Regions from separate parts of the Janthinobacterium sp. FW305-128 genome, predicted to be linked through region 1. Evidence: predicted binding sites of a transcription regulator. Region 1 holds the regulator's gene; each other region holds the start of a gene.
What was found. The regulator FNR, encoded in region 1, switches genes on or off when oxygen is low (the NO sensors DNR and NnrR bind a similar motif). The targets are predictions, from matches to a motif close to TTGATNNNNATCAA.
Positions count from the first base shown of each region.

Region 2: the regulator FNR is predicted to act here: its motif matches at 1,531-1,544, upstream of IGS60_RS07120 (XrtA system polysaccharide chain length determinant).
Region 3: the regulator FNR is predicted to act here: its motif matches at 1,007-1,020, upstream of IGS60_RS25095 (PAS domain-containing methyl-accepting chemotaxis protein).
Region 4: the regulator FNR is predicted to act here: its motif matches at 2,427-2,440, upstream of IGS60_RS06085 (PAS domain-containing methyl-accepting chemotaxis protein).

Region 1 covers NZ_JACYMK010000004.1:369,648-373,191, reverse strand. Annotated here, with positions in the region: gene ccoG (cytochrome c oxidase accessory protein CcoG) at 1-664, shown strand, start outside; gene IGS60_RS11575 (FixH family protein) at 811-1,335, shown strand; gene fnr (fumarate/nitrate reduction transcriptional regulator Fnr) at 1,462-2,220, opposite strand; gene IGS60_RS11565 (response regulator) at 2,460-3,544, shown strand, end outside.
Region 2 covers NZ_JACYMK010000002.1:503,402-506,945, reverse strand. Annotated here, with positions in the region: gene IGS60_RS07120 (XrtA system polysaccharide chain length determinant) at 1-1,389, opposite strand, end outside; gene IGS60_RS07115 (XrtA/PEP-CTERM system exopolysaccharide export protein) at 1,643-2,266, shown strand; gene IGS60_RS07110 (long-chain N-acyl amino acid synthase) at 2,467-3,213, shown strand; gene IGS60_RS07105 (serine protease) at 3,218-3,544, opposite strand, start outside.
Region 3 covers NZ_JACYMK010000014.1:21,219-24,762, forward strand. Annotated here, with positions in the region: gene IGS60_RS25095 (PAS domain-containing methyl-accepting chemotaxis protein) at 1-916, opposite strand, end outside; gene IGS60_RS25100 (DEAD/DEAH box helicase) at 1,358-3,511, opposite strand.
Region 4 covers NZ_JACYMK010000002.1:281,464-285,007, forward strand. Annotated here, with positions in the region: gene IGS60_RS06080 (protein-glutamate O-methyltransferase CheR) at 1-170, opposite strand, end outside; gene IGS60_RS06085 (PAS domain-containing methyl-accepting chemotaxis protein) at 174-2,174, opposite strand; gene IGS60_RS06090 (3-hydroxyacyl-CoA dehydrogenase NAD-binding domain-containing protein) at 2,792-3,544, shown strand, end outside.

The DNA of each region.
Region 1 (3,544 bases):
CATGAGCAAGAAGGCCGGCAACAACGACAAGCTGGGCGACTGCATCGATTGCACCCTGTGCGTGCAGGTGTGTCCGACCGGTATCGATATCCGCAACGGTCTGCAGTATGAATGCATCGGCTGCGCCGCCTGCGTCGATGCCTGCAATACGGTGATGGACAAGGTCGAGCGGCCGCGTGGCCTGATACGCTACAGCACCGACCATGCGATGGAAAACAACTTCAATTCGAAGCAGATCCGCCAGCGCGCCATGCGCCCGCGCGTGCTGATCTACACGTCCATCCTGGCCCTGATCATCATCGCCGTGTGTACGTCGCTGGCCCTGCGCACGCCCCTGAAAATGGACGTGATCCGCGACCGCGGTTCGATGGGACGCGAGGTGGAAGACGGCATGATCGAAAACGTCTATCGTCTGCAGATCATGAACACCTCGGAGCAAAGCCAGCATTTCAAAATCAGCGCTTCCGGCTTGCCGGGTCTGACCTTGCTGACGCGCGACGAAGTGACCTTGCAGCCGACGGAAACGCTGGGCTGGCCGATCCGCCTGCGCGTGCCGCACGGCGTCGGCGAGAAGGGCTCGAACAAGATTGCGATCGAATTGCACTCGCTGGACGACCCGTCGCTGCATGTGCGCGAAAGCGCGGTGTTCATCGTGCCGCGGTGATGTTGATTTGGGGTCGGCCCCTCCGGGTCCGACCCCGTTATTTCGCCGTAGGGGTATCATCAATCATGCGTTAGGGTCACTTGATTTTCAACCCGGAAGCAAAAGCTGGAGTCGGACCCAAAGGGTCCGCCCCCAAGGAGAACACAATGTCCGACAGTCTGAAACTGCAACCTCCCGTTGCCCCGTGGTACAAGCATCGCTGGCCATGGCTGCTGATGATCGGTCCCGGCCTGTCCGTGGTCGTCGGCAGCTTCATGGGCTATATCGCGTTTACGCAGCCCGACGCGCTGGTGGTGGGCGACTATTACAAGCAGGGCAAGGCGATCAACCAGGATTTGAAGCGCGACACGATCGCCAGCGACCTGGCCATGGACACGACCCTGTCGTATGACGTCGCTGCAGCGCGCCTGAGCGGCTCCGTGCACAGCTTCGGCAAGGCGTACCAGGGGCCTTTGCAGCTGCACCTGGCGCATGCGACCCTGCCGGAAAAGGATATCAAGCTGCTGGTGCAGCCCGATGCGGCCGGCAATTTTTCCGTGGCGCTGCCGATGCTCGAGCGCAGCCGCTGGCAAGTGCTGGTGGAAAACGACAAACGCGAGTGGCGCCTGTCCGGCATCTGGACCTGGCCCGTGCAACGCAGCATCGCGCTGCATGCGGATGAAGAGTTATAACGTACAGCGCCGGGAAAAAACCGTAGCGAGCGGCAGTGATTTGTGGCTGAGAAGCACAGCTGTGCTATAGCACAGCGAGCATCGCAGGCCGCAAAGCACGACGCGCAGTAGGTTTTGACGGTGCTGTTACTTGCAGACGTCGGTGCCGGCTGTAATGGCTTTCAGCTTGGCCGGCTGCAAGATCTCGATCTCGCGGTTGGAGACGCGCAGCCAGCCTTCCTTCTTGAATTTCGACAATAAACGGCTGACGCTTTCGATGGTCAGGCCCAAGTAGTTGCCGATTTCCTCGCGCGACATGCGCAACTGAAATTTGCTGGCCGAATAGCCGCGCGCTTCATAGCGCGACGCCAGGTTGACGATAAAGGCGGCAAAACGCTGCGTCGCCTGCATATTGCCCAGCAACAGCATGACACTTTGCTCGCGCGTGATTTCCTGGCTCATCATGCGGTGGAAATGGCGCAGCAGGGTCGGCATATTACCCAGCAATTGTTCCAGGCTGGAAAACGGGATTTCACACACTTCGCTGTCTTCCAGCGCCACCGCATTACAGTGGTGGCGGTCGGCGCTGATGGCGTCCATGCCCAGCAGTTCGCCCGCCATCTGGAAACCCGTCACCTGCTCTTCGCCGCCCGGATTGATCTGGTAGGTCTTGAAGTGGCCCAGACGGATCGCATACAGGTTCTGGAACGAGTCGCCGATGCGGAACAGCGAAGCGCCGCGCACGATCTTGCGGCGGCGGCCAATGATCTGGTCCAGTCTGTCCATGTCGCCCACGTCGAGGCCCATCGGCAGACACAATTGATGCATGCTGCAGGTCGAGCATCGCGCACGCAACGCTTCCACGGTCACTGTGGGCGAGGTTGGAGTGAGTAGCGCTTCAGTCATGTCGGTACCTTTTAGAAAATGCAACAACAAGTTTACTGCATACAGGGTTGCCGTGTGCCAATTTCACCGCAATTTCGCTGAATAAACTACGTTCCGACTTTAATTATATGGCAACATCGTCAAAAGCCCATGCGGAGAGGGCAATTTGCGTGGCGGCGCTTGCCAAGCTGGGGTATTGATAGGAAAATTCCTGACAGCATTATCTGCCGCCTGTGCCGCCCGGTACTGAAAAGGAAATCATGAAGCCTCTCGGCATCAAAGCAAAAGTCGCGCTGGCCACCAGCCTGACCTCGATCGCCATGATCGCGCTGGTCACCATGATCCAGGTGCAGCACATGCGCGACGATTTCACCAAGGTACTGTTGAGCCAGCAGTCGTCCCTGATCAGCCGCACCGCCGCCGAGCTCGACGACAAGCTGGGCATGCTGCTGCAGATCGTCACCCTGACGGCACGGCAGCAGCCGCCGGAACTGATCACCCAGCCCGCCCAACTGCGCGACTACTATTCGCGCCGCTCGATGCTGGTGCTGTTCGACGACGTGCTGGTGCTCGACGCGCACGGCGCCGTCGTGGCCGACATGCCGGAAGTGGCGGGGCGCGCCGGCATCAACGTCGCCGAGCGCGAGTATTTCCAGACCGTGCTGCGCACGCGCCAGCCCATGATCACCGAGCCGATGCTGGGCAAATCGAGCGGCATGCCCATCGTGCAGATGGTCGCGCCCGTGCTGGGCGCCGATGGCCAGGTGGCCGGCGTGGTGATCGGCGTGCTGCGCCTGTACAAGGATAACCTGCTGGGGAGGTTGCGCTCGGAAAAGATCGGCAAGAGCGGCTATTACTTCGTCCTCACGCGCGGCGCCGTGCCGCGCTATGTGCTGCATCCCGACACCAGCCGTTTGCTGCAGCCGCGCCTGCCGAACGCCAACCTGACGACCACCCGGCTGCTGAAGGACGATGGCGAAGGCACCATGGTCAGCACCAACAGCCGCGGCATCACGGCCGTCAACAGCTTCAAGCGCCTGAAATCCGTAAATTGGCTGCTGGCCGCCTCGCTGCCCCTCGACGACGCCTTCGAACCGTTCGACGGCGTGCTGTACCGGCTGGTGCTGTGGAGCATCCTCGCCTCGCTGCTGGCCGCAGCCGTGCTGGGCTGGGTCACCGTGCGCCTGCTCTCGCCGCTGGTGCGCCTGCGCGACACCCTGCAGGCGCTGCGCACCAGCGGCAGCCGTTTCACTCCCGTGCCCGTGCAGCAGCGCGACGAGATCGGCGAGCTGACGGAAGCGTTCAACGGCCTGATGAGCGAGCGCGACCGCTTGCAGCAGGAGCT
Region 2 (3,544 bases), on a different contig from region 1:
GTTCAAGCCCGTCGCGTCGCGCAGTTCCGAGGGGCTGAGGAAGGTGGGGCGCACCTGGCTGATCAGCAGGGCCGTGGCGACGCCGGCCACCAGCGCCGCGCCCAGCGCCGCACTGAACAGCAGCGGGCGGTTCGGGCCGACGGGCGCATATTGCACCGTGGGCGGGTCAATGATCTTGAAGGCCATCATTTCGGTGGTGGAACTGAGTTCGCCCGACAGCTTGGCCGCTTCGCGCCGGCCGATCAGCTTTTCATAGTTTTCCTTGTTGATGATGTAGTCGCGGTTGAGCTGCGCCAGCTGCGATTCCACCTCGGGTACGGCATTGCTCTGCGCCAGCAGCCGTTCGTTGCGCGCCGTGTATTCCTGCACGCGGGCGCGGATGGCGGCCACCTTGGCGTCCGCGTCCGTCAGCGCCACCTTCAATTGCTGCAGCATGGGGCTGTAGTTCTTGCCCGGGTCGCCGGACGCCGTTTTCAGCTTGCTTTCCTCGATCTTGCGTTCTTCCAGCTGGGCAATGAGCCGCTTCGAAGCGATGATATCGGGGTGCAATTCCGTAAATTGCATGCGCAGGTTGTCGAGGTTCTTGTTGAGCGAGGCGATGCGTTCGTCGAGTTCGGGATTCGTGATGGACGCCGCGTTCGGCTCCATGTCGAGCACGGGCTCGTCGCCCTCGATCTGGCTCTGGATGGCCTTGCGCGCCTGTTCCGCCTCGACCAGTTCCAGCTTGGCATTGTTCAGGCTATCGGACGACATCAGCAACTGGCTGCCATAGTCGATGCCCTGGCGTGGCAGCAGCAGGTTGTTGCGGATCTTGAATTCCTTCACCAGGTTTTCCGCCGCGCTCAGCTTGTCCTCGTAATTCTTGATCTGCTCGTCGATGAATTGCACCGCCTTCTGCGAATCGCCTTTTTTGCCCTGGAAACTGCCTTCGACAAAGATGGTCAGCAGGCTTTGCACGACGTCGCGCACGAGCTTGGGATCGCGTCCGCTGTAGCTGATGGTGTAGATGTCATAGGCATTGGTGCCCGTGATCTTGATGCGGCTCATCAACTCGTCCAGCTGGGCCTCGTGCTCGCGTGCGGTCTTCGAGTCCAGGTCGAGGTCGACCATGCGCATGACCCGCTCCACGTTCGGGCGGCTGAGCAGGGTGCGGCTCATGATGGCCACCTGCTGCTCCGTGTTCGGCACGCTGGTCATGCCGGCCATCAGCGGCTTGAGGATGGTTTGCGTATCGACGAACACGCGCGCCGACGTCTGGTAGTCATCGGGCAGGGTGATCACCTTGATAAAGCCGCCGATGGCCACCAGCCACGCCACCAGCACCGCATGCCAGCGGTACTTCCAGATGCCTTTCAAGCCGGAAAGCAGTTGCTGTATCAATTCTTCCATGTCGCTTCCTTCAGGTGACGGTGCTGCACGGTAGATGGGCTGGCGGCGCGGACAACGACGACGTCTTGCAAAAAATACTTGCTTGTTGAGTAAGCAAGTATAGGGCGGCTGCGGAGCAAGATTTCCCAAGATGATTGCTTCTTGATACGCCTCAAGGTTCACTTGCCGGGTTTTAATAATCATAGGAAGTTCGCGGCCCAGGCTGGTTCTGCGGGGCTGCCCATGGACGCGCATCGACTCGAAGAGGCTCCGCATGAATCCATTTCGCCGTGTATTTCTCTGCAATACGCTGGTCCTGGCCGGCGCCGCCAGCCTGCTGGGCGCCTGCCGCACCCGCTATCCGCTGGCGCCTTCCGACGACAGCGCTCCCATGCACGATTACCTGATCGGTCCGGGCGACTCCGTCAACATCATCGTCTGGCGCAATCCGGAAGTGTCGCTGACGGTGGCCGTGCGGCCGGACGGCAAGATCACCACGCCGCTGGTTGAGGATCTGGCCGCCAGCGGCAAGACGTCGACCCAGCTGGCGCGCGACATCGAGCAAGCCTTGAGCAAGTTCATCCAGCAGCCCGTGGTGACGGTCATCGTCACCAATTTCTCGGGGCCATATAGCGAGCAGATCCGGGTGATCGGCGAGGCGGCCAAGCCGCAGGCGCTGCCGTACCGGCAGGGCATGTCGCTGATGGACGTGCTCATCGCCGTGGGGGGCATCACCGACTTCGCGGCCGGCAACAAAGCCAGCATCATCCGCATGCGCGAAGGCAACCAGCAGCAGCTGGCGGTGCGGCTCGACGATTTGCTGAAGGAGGGCGATATTTCGGCCAATGTCATGATGCGGCCGGGCGACGTCTTACTGATCCCGGAGAGCTTTTTTTAGCAGCGGCCTCGGCAGTGTCAAAACAGCACTTATATTTGTCATTTTGCACTTTTCGGCAAATTTCAGCGTGTTATTTTGCTATCTAAAGACAGATTTCTTCTGTTTTTTTAGCTAAAGGTGGGAACTTCTCCCGTTTTTGTCTTGTCACAAGGCATTGGCTTCAGTCCGTCTCGACGGCTGCCGATGAACGTGAGGACAAGATGAGCTTTGAAGATGAACCCATTATTTCTTTCGACACGCCTGGTACTTTCAGCGACCTGGTGGTAGGCGAGGGGCAGATCGACCCGGCCATGGAGCATGAGCTCGACCTGCAGCGCTTTCATATCCGCATGGCCAATTCGCGTGGCCGGCGCGAAGCGGCCAGCTTGCTGATCCGCAAGATGTACGGCTGGCGCGGCTATGCCGTCGATCCCGGCACGGCCCATGCGCTCAATAAGATCACACTGTTTGCGGAAACGGCCGGCACCACCGTCGGCACCATGACCTTGTGCCTGGACAATGACGAGACGGGCTTGCCCGCCGATGAAAACTTCCGCGACAAGCTCGACGTCCTGCGCGAGCAGGGCCGGCGCCTGTGCGAACCGTCGCGCCTGGCCATCGACAAGGGGGTGAGCAAGCGCGTGTTTGCGGCGCTGATTCATATCTCTTATATCTATGCCCACAATATTCACGGCTTTACGGATTACGTGATCGAAGTCAACCCGCGCCACGTGGTGTTTTACAAGCGCATGCTGGGTTTCCAGGACTTCGGCGGCGAGCGCGAGTGCACGCGCGTGGGGGCGCCGGCCGTGCTGCTGCGGCTGGACCTCGATTACATGGGGGCCCAGATCCGCAAATACGGTGGCCTGATGGAACAGCATGGGGGTGAACGGTCGTTTTACCCCTTTTTTTTTCCGACATGGGATGAGCCCGGCATTACCGACCGGCTGAGGCAGGGGCGCAACTGATTATTCATTTATTTTTCAGCAAGATCGCCTGCATGTAGCCTCCTGGAATCGCGTAAGTGATGCCGCTCGGCGCGCTGATGGCCGCCTCCTTGAGGCCCTTGACGTACACCATGTTGACGATGCCGTAGACGAGACCGGTCTCGGGATCGAACAAGGGGCTGCCGCTGCTGCCCGGATACGCCGTCGCGTCCAGCTGGAACACGGTGTAAGGCGCTTTTTGCAGCTGCGCCAGACGCCGGACGTCGAGGCGCTGCGCGTTTTCGCTGGGCATGACCACGGGTGTCAGCGATGACACGGTGGCGCGGTGGGTCACGTGGTGCAAGCCCAGCAA
Region 3 (3,544 bases), on a different contig from region 1:
ACGCCTGCGATTCCGTGCGGCTCGACAAGTCCATATTGCCCGTGGCGATTTCCGCCGTGGTGATGCGGATATCCTCGAAGTTGGCGCGCACGTCGCCGATGATGCTGTGCAAGTTGATATTGGTCTGGCGCAAGGCCGCCATCAATTGACCCATATCGTCGTCGCGCACCTTGTCGATCACGCCCGTCAAGTCGCCCCCGGCCATCTTGCGCGCCACCGTGATGGCGTCGCCCAGCGGCGCGACGATGGAGTTGTGCAGATGGGCCCAGAAATACAGCATCAGCGCCACGGCGGCGGCAGCCGCGCCGCTGAGCCAGCTGCGCGTGGCCGTGCTCGTATCGCCGTCGATATTCCACACGGCGCAGCCAAGGATGGCCAGCACCACGCCCAAGATGATGCAATGCAGGGCGATGTCCTGCGACAGGCTCAGCTTGCGCCACTCGGCCAGCTTGGCGGCCCAGCCCTGGCGCACGACGCGGCCATTGCGGATCGCCAGGTTCGCGCTATTGCCGTCTTTAAAACTTTTATACAGAGCTGCCGCTTCGTTGATCTGCTCGCGCGTGGGCTTGGTGCGCACGGACATATAGCCGATCGGGCGGCCGTTTTCGATGACGGGTGTGATATTGGCGAAGACCCAGTAAAAGTCACCATTCTTGCAGCGGTTCTTGACCATGCCGGTCCACGGCATGCCCGTCTTGATGGTGTCCCACAGGTCGGCAAACGCTTCAGCCGGCATATCGGGATGACGCAGGATATTCTGTGGCGCACCCAGCAGTTCCATTTCTGAAAAACCGCTGACCTCAATGAAATACTGATTGGCGTAATTGATGTTTCCCTGTAAATCCGTGGTGGAAACAATCGTCATGCCTTCATTTAATACGTATTCATTTTGCGTGATAGGCGTATTGACCCGCATCGTCGCTCCTCTATTTTTATCAACTAGCATAACAAAATCATAAAAACAATATACCACATCAAGCACCCATGATATATCGCCCCGGCGGCAGTGACACTGGTCAAAAAATTTAATAAAAACCAATTCATTTATGTTTTAGAATTTACTTTGATTCAACTAGATTGATTTTATTGAATGTAAAATTCAAATTGAACGCAGACACAATAATTAATAAAAAATTATGTATCGATGCGGCAGTCAATAAATATGGTGTTTGCGCCGATAAAAAGACGCGCAAGCGCGGCAATATGCGCCGGCCCATGACGGGGCCTGCCGCCAACCATAACGCCGCAACCACGAACATTTCTTGAGGGAAAATAAAAACTGGCGCGAACGCGCCAGTGGGGGAACTGTCTCCAATCCGCTACACAGGCGCCGGGGAGGCGCCTGTGCAGGGACAGCTTACTTGAATGATTTACGCGGTGGCGATTTCGGACGCGGCGGCGCAGGCTTGCGCTCCGTCGTGCCGTCATCGAGGCTGATGCGCAGTTTCTGGCCCGACACGACGACCGATTTCAGGTGGTCGAGGATTTCCGGCGGCATGCCTTCCGGCAGGTCCAGCACGCTGTAGTTGTCAAAGATATCGATGCGGCCGATATGCTTGGCTTCCAGGTTCGCTTCGTTGGCGATGGCACCCACGATGTTGCTTGGCGTCACGGCGTGCTCGCGGCCCACTTCGATGCGGTAAGCCGTCACGCCTGGACGTGGACGTTCCTTCTTCGGCGCGCGCGGTGCAGGTGCTGCGTCGCCCGCGTCCGCTGGCGCATCCTTGAACGCTGGCGCGGACTTGGCGGCGAACGGCTTGCGCGGCGCGGCTGGCGGCGCCAGGTCCGGCGCGTCGCCATCGCGGCTGATGCGCAGCTGCTGGCCCGCGACCCACACGGTCTTCAGCTGATCCAGCAATTCTTTCGGCATGCTGTCTGGCAAGTCCAGGACGCTGTAGTCGTCATAGATTTCGATGCGGCCGATGTTTTTCGAATCGATGCCCGCTTCGTTGGCGATGGCGCCCACGATATTGCCCGGTTTCACGCCATGCTGATGACCGACTTCAATACGGAAGGTCTGCATGCCGGCGTCGGCTGGGCGCTGGATGCGTTCCTTTTTCGGGAAGGCCGGGCGTTCGCTGCGCTCGTTACGGTCGAAACGGTCACCGCGTTCCGGACGGTCGTTGCGCTCAAAACGGTCCTGGCGCACAGGACGGTCGTCTTGCCACGTGGCTTGCTCGCGCGCCTTGTTCTTGTCCAGCAGCAGCGGCGTATTTCCACGCGCCATCTTCGCCAGGGCGGCGGCGATTTCAATGGCGGGAATGTTCTGTTCGCGCTCGAAGTCCTCGATCAGCGACTGGAACTGCTCCAGTTCGCCCAAGGCCAGGGTTTCACTGATCTGTTCCTTGAACTTGGCGATGCGCACGTCGTTGACGGCCTGGATCGTCGGCAATTCCAGCATGCCGATCGGCTGGCGGGTCGAGCGTTCGATGGCTTTCAACAAGTTCTTTTCACGCGGGGTGATGAACAGGATCGCTTCGCCGCTGCGGCCGGCGCGGCCCGTGCGGCCGATGCGGTGGGTATAGCTTTCCGGATCGTGCGGCACGTCGTAGTTGACGACGTGGCTGATGCGCTCGACGTCCAGGCCGCGGGCGGCCACGTCGGTTGCCACGAGGATGTCGATCTTGCCGTCTTTCAACTGCTGGATCGTGCGCTCGCGCTGGGCTTGCTGGATGTCGCCATTGATGGCGGCGGCCGAGAAGCCACGCGCTTGCAGCTTGCTGGCCAGCTCTTCCGTGCCCAGCTTGGTGCGGGCGAAGATGATCATGCCGTCAAACGCTTCCGCTTCCAGGATGCGCGTCAGCGCGTCGAGCTTGTGCATGCCCGACACGAGCCAGTAGCGCTGGCGGATGTTGTCGGCCGTGCCCGTCTTGGCGGCGACCGTCACTTCGGCCGGGTTCACCAGGTAGGTGGTGGCGATGCGCTTGATGACGGAAGGCATGGTGGCCGAGAACAGGGCCGTTTGATGGCCGTCTGGCGTTTCTTTCAAGATACGTTCGACGTCGTCGATAAAGCCCATGCGCAGCATTTCATCGGCTTCATCCAGCACCAGGGTTTTCAGCTTGGACAGGTCGAGCGAACCCTTGTCCAGGTGATCGATGACGCGGCCAGGCGTGCCGACGATGACGTGCACGCCGCGGCGCAGGGCCGACAGCTGCGGGCCGTAGCTTTGGCCGCCGTAGATCGGCAGCACGTGGAAGCCGGGAATGTGGGTGGCGTACACCTGGAACGCTTCGGCGACCTGGATGGCCAGTTCGCGCGTCGGTGCCAGGACCAGGGCTTGGGGTGAGCTTTGTTTCAGATCGATGCGCGACAGGATAGGCAAGGCGAAGGCGGCGGTTTTACCCGTGCCCGTTTGCGCCTGGCCCAGCACGTCGCGGTTGGCGAGCAATAATGGAATCGTGGCCGCCTGGATAGGCGACGGTGTTTCGTAACCGACATCCTTGAGCGCGCGAATCAACGGCTCGCTCAGGTTAAGGTCGGAAAATAAGGAAATTGGTGTATCAGACATGAAATCACTCACAAGTTCGCTCGAATCGCCCAA
Region 4 (3,544 bases), on a different contig from region 1:
CGGTCCAGGTACGCCTGGTAGTTGGTCAGGGACAGCGCATGCAACCGTGGCTGCAAACGCCGTTCCAGCAAGACGCTCTTGCGCGCGGTCATGGCGATGCCCGTATGCTGGCGCACCAGCGCAATCAGCGTCGTCAGCACCTCGGGCGTCAAGGTGGCCGCGTGGCTCATGGCTTACACCACGAAGCCGGAGACAGTCTGGTTCAGGCTGCCCGCGCGCTCGTTCAAGCCATCCGTCGAACGGGCGATGCTGTCGCAGTTGGCGGCCGACTTTTCCGTTTCCTCGGCGATGTACTGGATCGCCGTCGACACTTCGCGCGCCGTCAGCAGCTGCTCGTTGGCCGCCTTCGAGATATCGGAGATGGCCAGCGTGGTCTTGGCCACGCCCGAGACGATCTTGTCGAAGGCGTCGCTGGCCTGGCGCGAAATCTCGCTGCCGGTGGACACCCGCTTGACGGATTCGTTGATCAGCTTGGAAATTTCCTTGGTCGCCTGCGAGGAACGCTCGGCCAGCTTGCGCACTTCGTCGGCGACGACGGAAAAGCCCAGGCCGTGCTCGCCCGCGCGCGCCGCCTCGATGGCCGCATTGAAGGCCAGCATGTTGGTCTGGTTGGCGATTTCGCTGATGACCTTGACGATTTCGCCGATGTCTTCCGACGAGCGGTTGATCAGGTCCATCGCCTCGATCGATTTGGCGACGGCGCGCGCGCCCGATTCCGCTTCCTGCTGCGTGGCTTTCGCCAGCGAATCGGCGTTCGAGGTGTTTTCCGCGATGGAATTGATGGAAAACGTCAAGCCGTCGATGGAGGCGTTCATTTCTTCCACCGTGGCCCCCAGCGCCTGCGTGCCCACGGCTACGCCCGTGGCCCGTTCGGCGATGGTGTGCGAAGCCTCGGCAAAGCCGTTGGCCGCCGATACCACGTTGCCGATGACGCCGCGCAAGTCGACGATCATCTTGCTGATGCCGCCGGCCAGCAAATCGATCGGTTCGCCGCCTTCGGGCACGATATGGCAGGTCAGGTCGCCTTGCGCCGCGCGCGCCACCGAGTCGAGCAGGGCATTGACCTTGCGGCTGTCGTTGGCGGCCTTGGCCTGGATGCTGTTTTCCAGGTTCACCTGGTCCGTGATGTCGATGGCGAACTTGACCACTTTATACGGCTTGCCGTTCAGGTCCAGGATGGGGTTGTAGGTCGCTTGTATCCACACCACCTTGCCATGGTTGCCCAGGCGCTTGTAGCGGCCCGCGTCGAATTCGCCCCGGTTGAGTTTTTGCCAGAATTTCTTGTACTCGGCGCTGCCCGCATACTCGGGCTCGCAGAACATGCGGTGGTGTTCGCCCTGGATATCGCTCAAGTCATAGTCCATGACGGCGAGGAAATTGCCGTTGGCATCGAGCACCTTGCCCTGCATGTCGAATTCGATCACGGCCTGTGCCTTGCCGATGGCGCTGACCTTGCCTTCGTATTCGGCATTGCGCTTTTTCAGGGCCGTCACATCGCTGGCGAACTTGACCACCTTGAAGGGGCGGCCCTCCGCGTCAAAGATGGGGTTGTACGAGGCATTGAGCCAGATTTCGCGTCCGTCCTTGGTGAGGCGCTTGTATTCGCCTGCGTCGAACTCGCCCTTGCCCAGTTTTTGCCAGAACTGCGCGTACTCCGCGCTCTTGGCGTACTCGGGCTCGCAAAACATGCGGTGGTGCTTGCCTTCGATCTCGTCGAGCGTGTAGCCGACGGACTTGAGGAAATTGTCGTTGGCGCGGATGATGGTGCCGTCGAGCCGGAACTCGATCACGGCCTGGGCCTTGCTGATGGCGTCGATCTTGCCTTCATAATCGGCGTTGCGGTGCTTGCTGGCCGTGATGTCGGTGGCGAACTTGATGACTTTATACGGTTTGCCGTCCGCGTCGAGGATGGGGTTGTAGGAAGCGTTGATCCACACTTCGCGGCCATCCCTGGCGCGGCGCTTGTATTCGCCCTGGTCGAATTCGCCGCGTGCCAGCTTGGCCCAGAAGTTGGCGTATTCGGCCGTTTTTACATACTCGGGATCGCAGAAGATGGCATGGTGCTTGCCTTGCACCTCGGCCAGGCTGTATCCGACGACACGCAGGAAATTGTCATTCGCATGCAGGATGGTGCCGTCGAGTTCGAATTCGATGACGGCCTGGACACGGTTCAATGCAGTATTTATCGCTTCTAAGTCCAGATCCTGCGTGGGGCTGACATGGCTGGCTGCGTCCATAGTATGTCCTTCGATATGAGAAGAGGAATGGGGGCGATAAGGCTGCTGTTATTATTTTTCTGCTATCCGTATAAGGCAAAAATGTCATTGCATCGGCCGTGATTTGGTGATAATCGGTGAGAATGTGCGCAATGAACTGCCGCCCACGTTTTTTCTGCGCTTGGCCTATAGGAGATAAATTGTAGAGTATTGATTTGAATCAATAATTTTATTATTCCCCAGCGTCTGGCGAAAAACAAGGGGAGGGAATAAATAATGTAAGTATTGTCGTAATTACCCCATGCCGGCATATCACAAACGCATTCCTTCGTATAATAAAACGACGTTATTATTATTGCGGTTTTGTTATTTGAATGAATATCCAATTGATAGCTTCTGCCGGAGTTTGCTGTCGGCAGCAGAATCGATCCGCAAACGATGTTGTACCATGGCGCAGCATGCTGGCGGCCGCGCGCACACGACAAAAATAATACGAGCGTTCTTTTATGCGGTATAGTAAAGCTTCATCCCTTGCAACCACCTCATACGTTGAGCAAAACCAATAAGGAAGAGACATGAGTGCTGAATATCAAGTGAACGGCGCCGTTGCCGTCATTACCCTGGCCAATCCGCCCGTCAATGGTCTGGGCCTGGCGACGCGCACGGCCGCCGTGACCGGCATCCGCCAGGCGCTGGCGGACGAGACCGTCAAAGCCATCGTCATCACGGGCGCCGGCAAGGCCTTTTCGGGCGGCGCCGATATCAAGGAATTCAATTCGCCCAAGGCGCTCACGGAACCGACCCTGCACACTCTGATCAACGTCGTCGAACAGTCGACCAAGCCCATCGTGGCAGCGATCCACAGCGTCTGCATGGGTGGCGGCCTGGAGCTGGCGCTCGGTTGCAACTACCGCGTGGCCGCGCCCGGCGCGCAGATGGCCTTGCCGGAAGTCAAACTCGGCATCTTGCCGGGCGCGGGCGGCACGCAGCGCCTGCCGCGTGTGCTGGGCCTGGAAATGGCCCTCAATATGATCGTCTCGGGCACGCCCGTGGCGTCCGAAAAACTGGCCGGCACGGCCCTGTTCGACGAAGTCATCGCCCCCGGCGCCGACTTGCTGGCCGCCGCCGTGGCCTTCGCCACGAAGATAGCCGACGTGCGCCCGCTGCCGAAAGTGCGCGAGCGCAAGGTCGATTACCCGAACCATGAAGCGTTCCTGCAGTTTTCGCGCAATACCGTCAAAGCCATGTCCGGCCCGTTCCCGGCGCCGCTCAAATGCGTGGACGCCGTGGCGGCCGCCGTGACGATGAAATTCGACGACGGCTTGAAA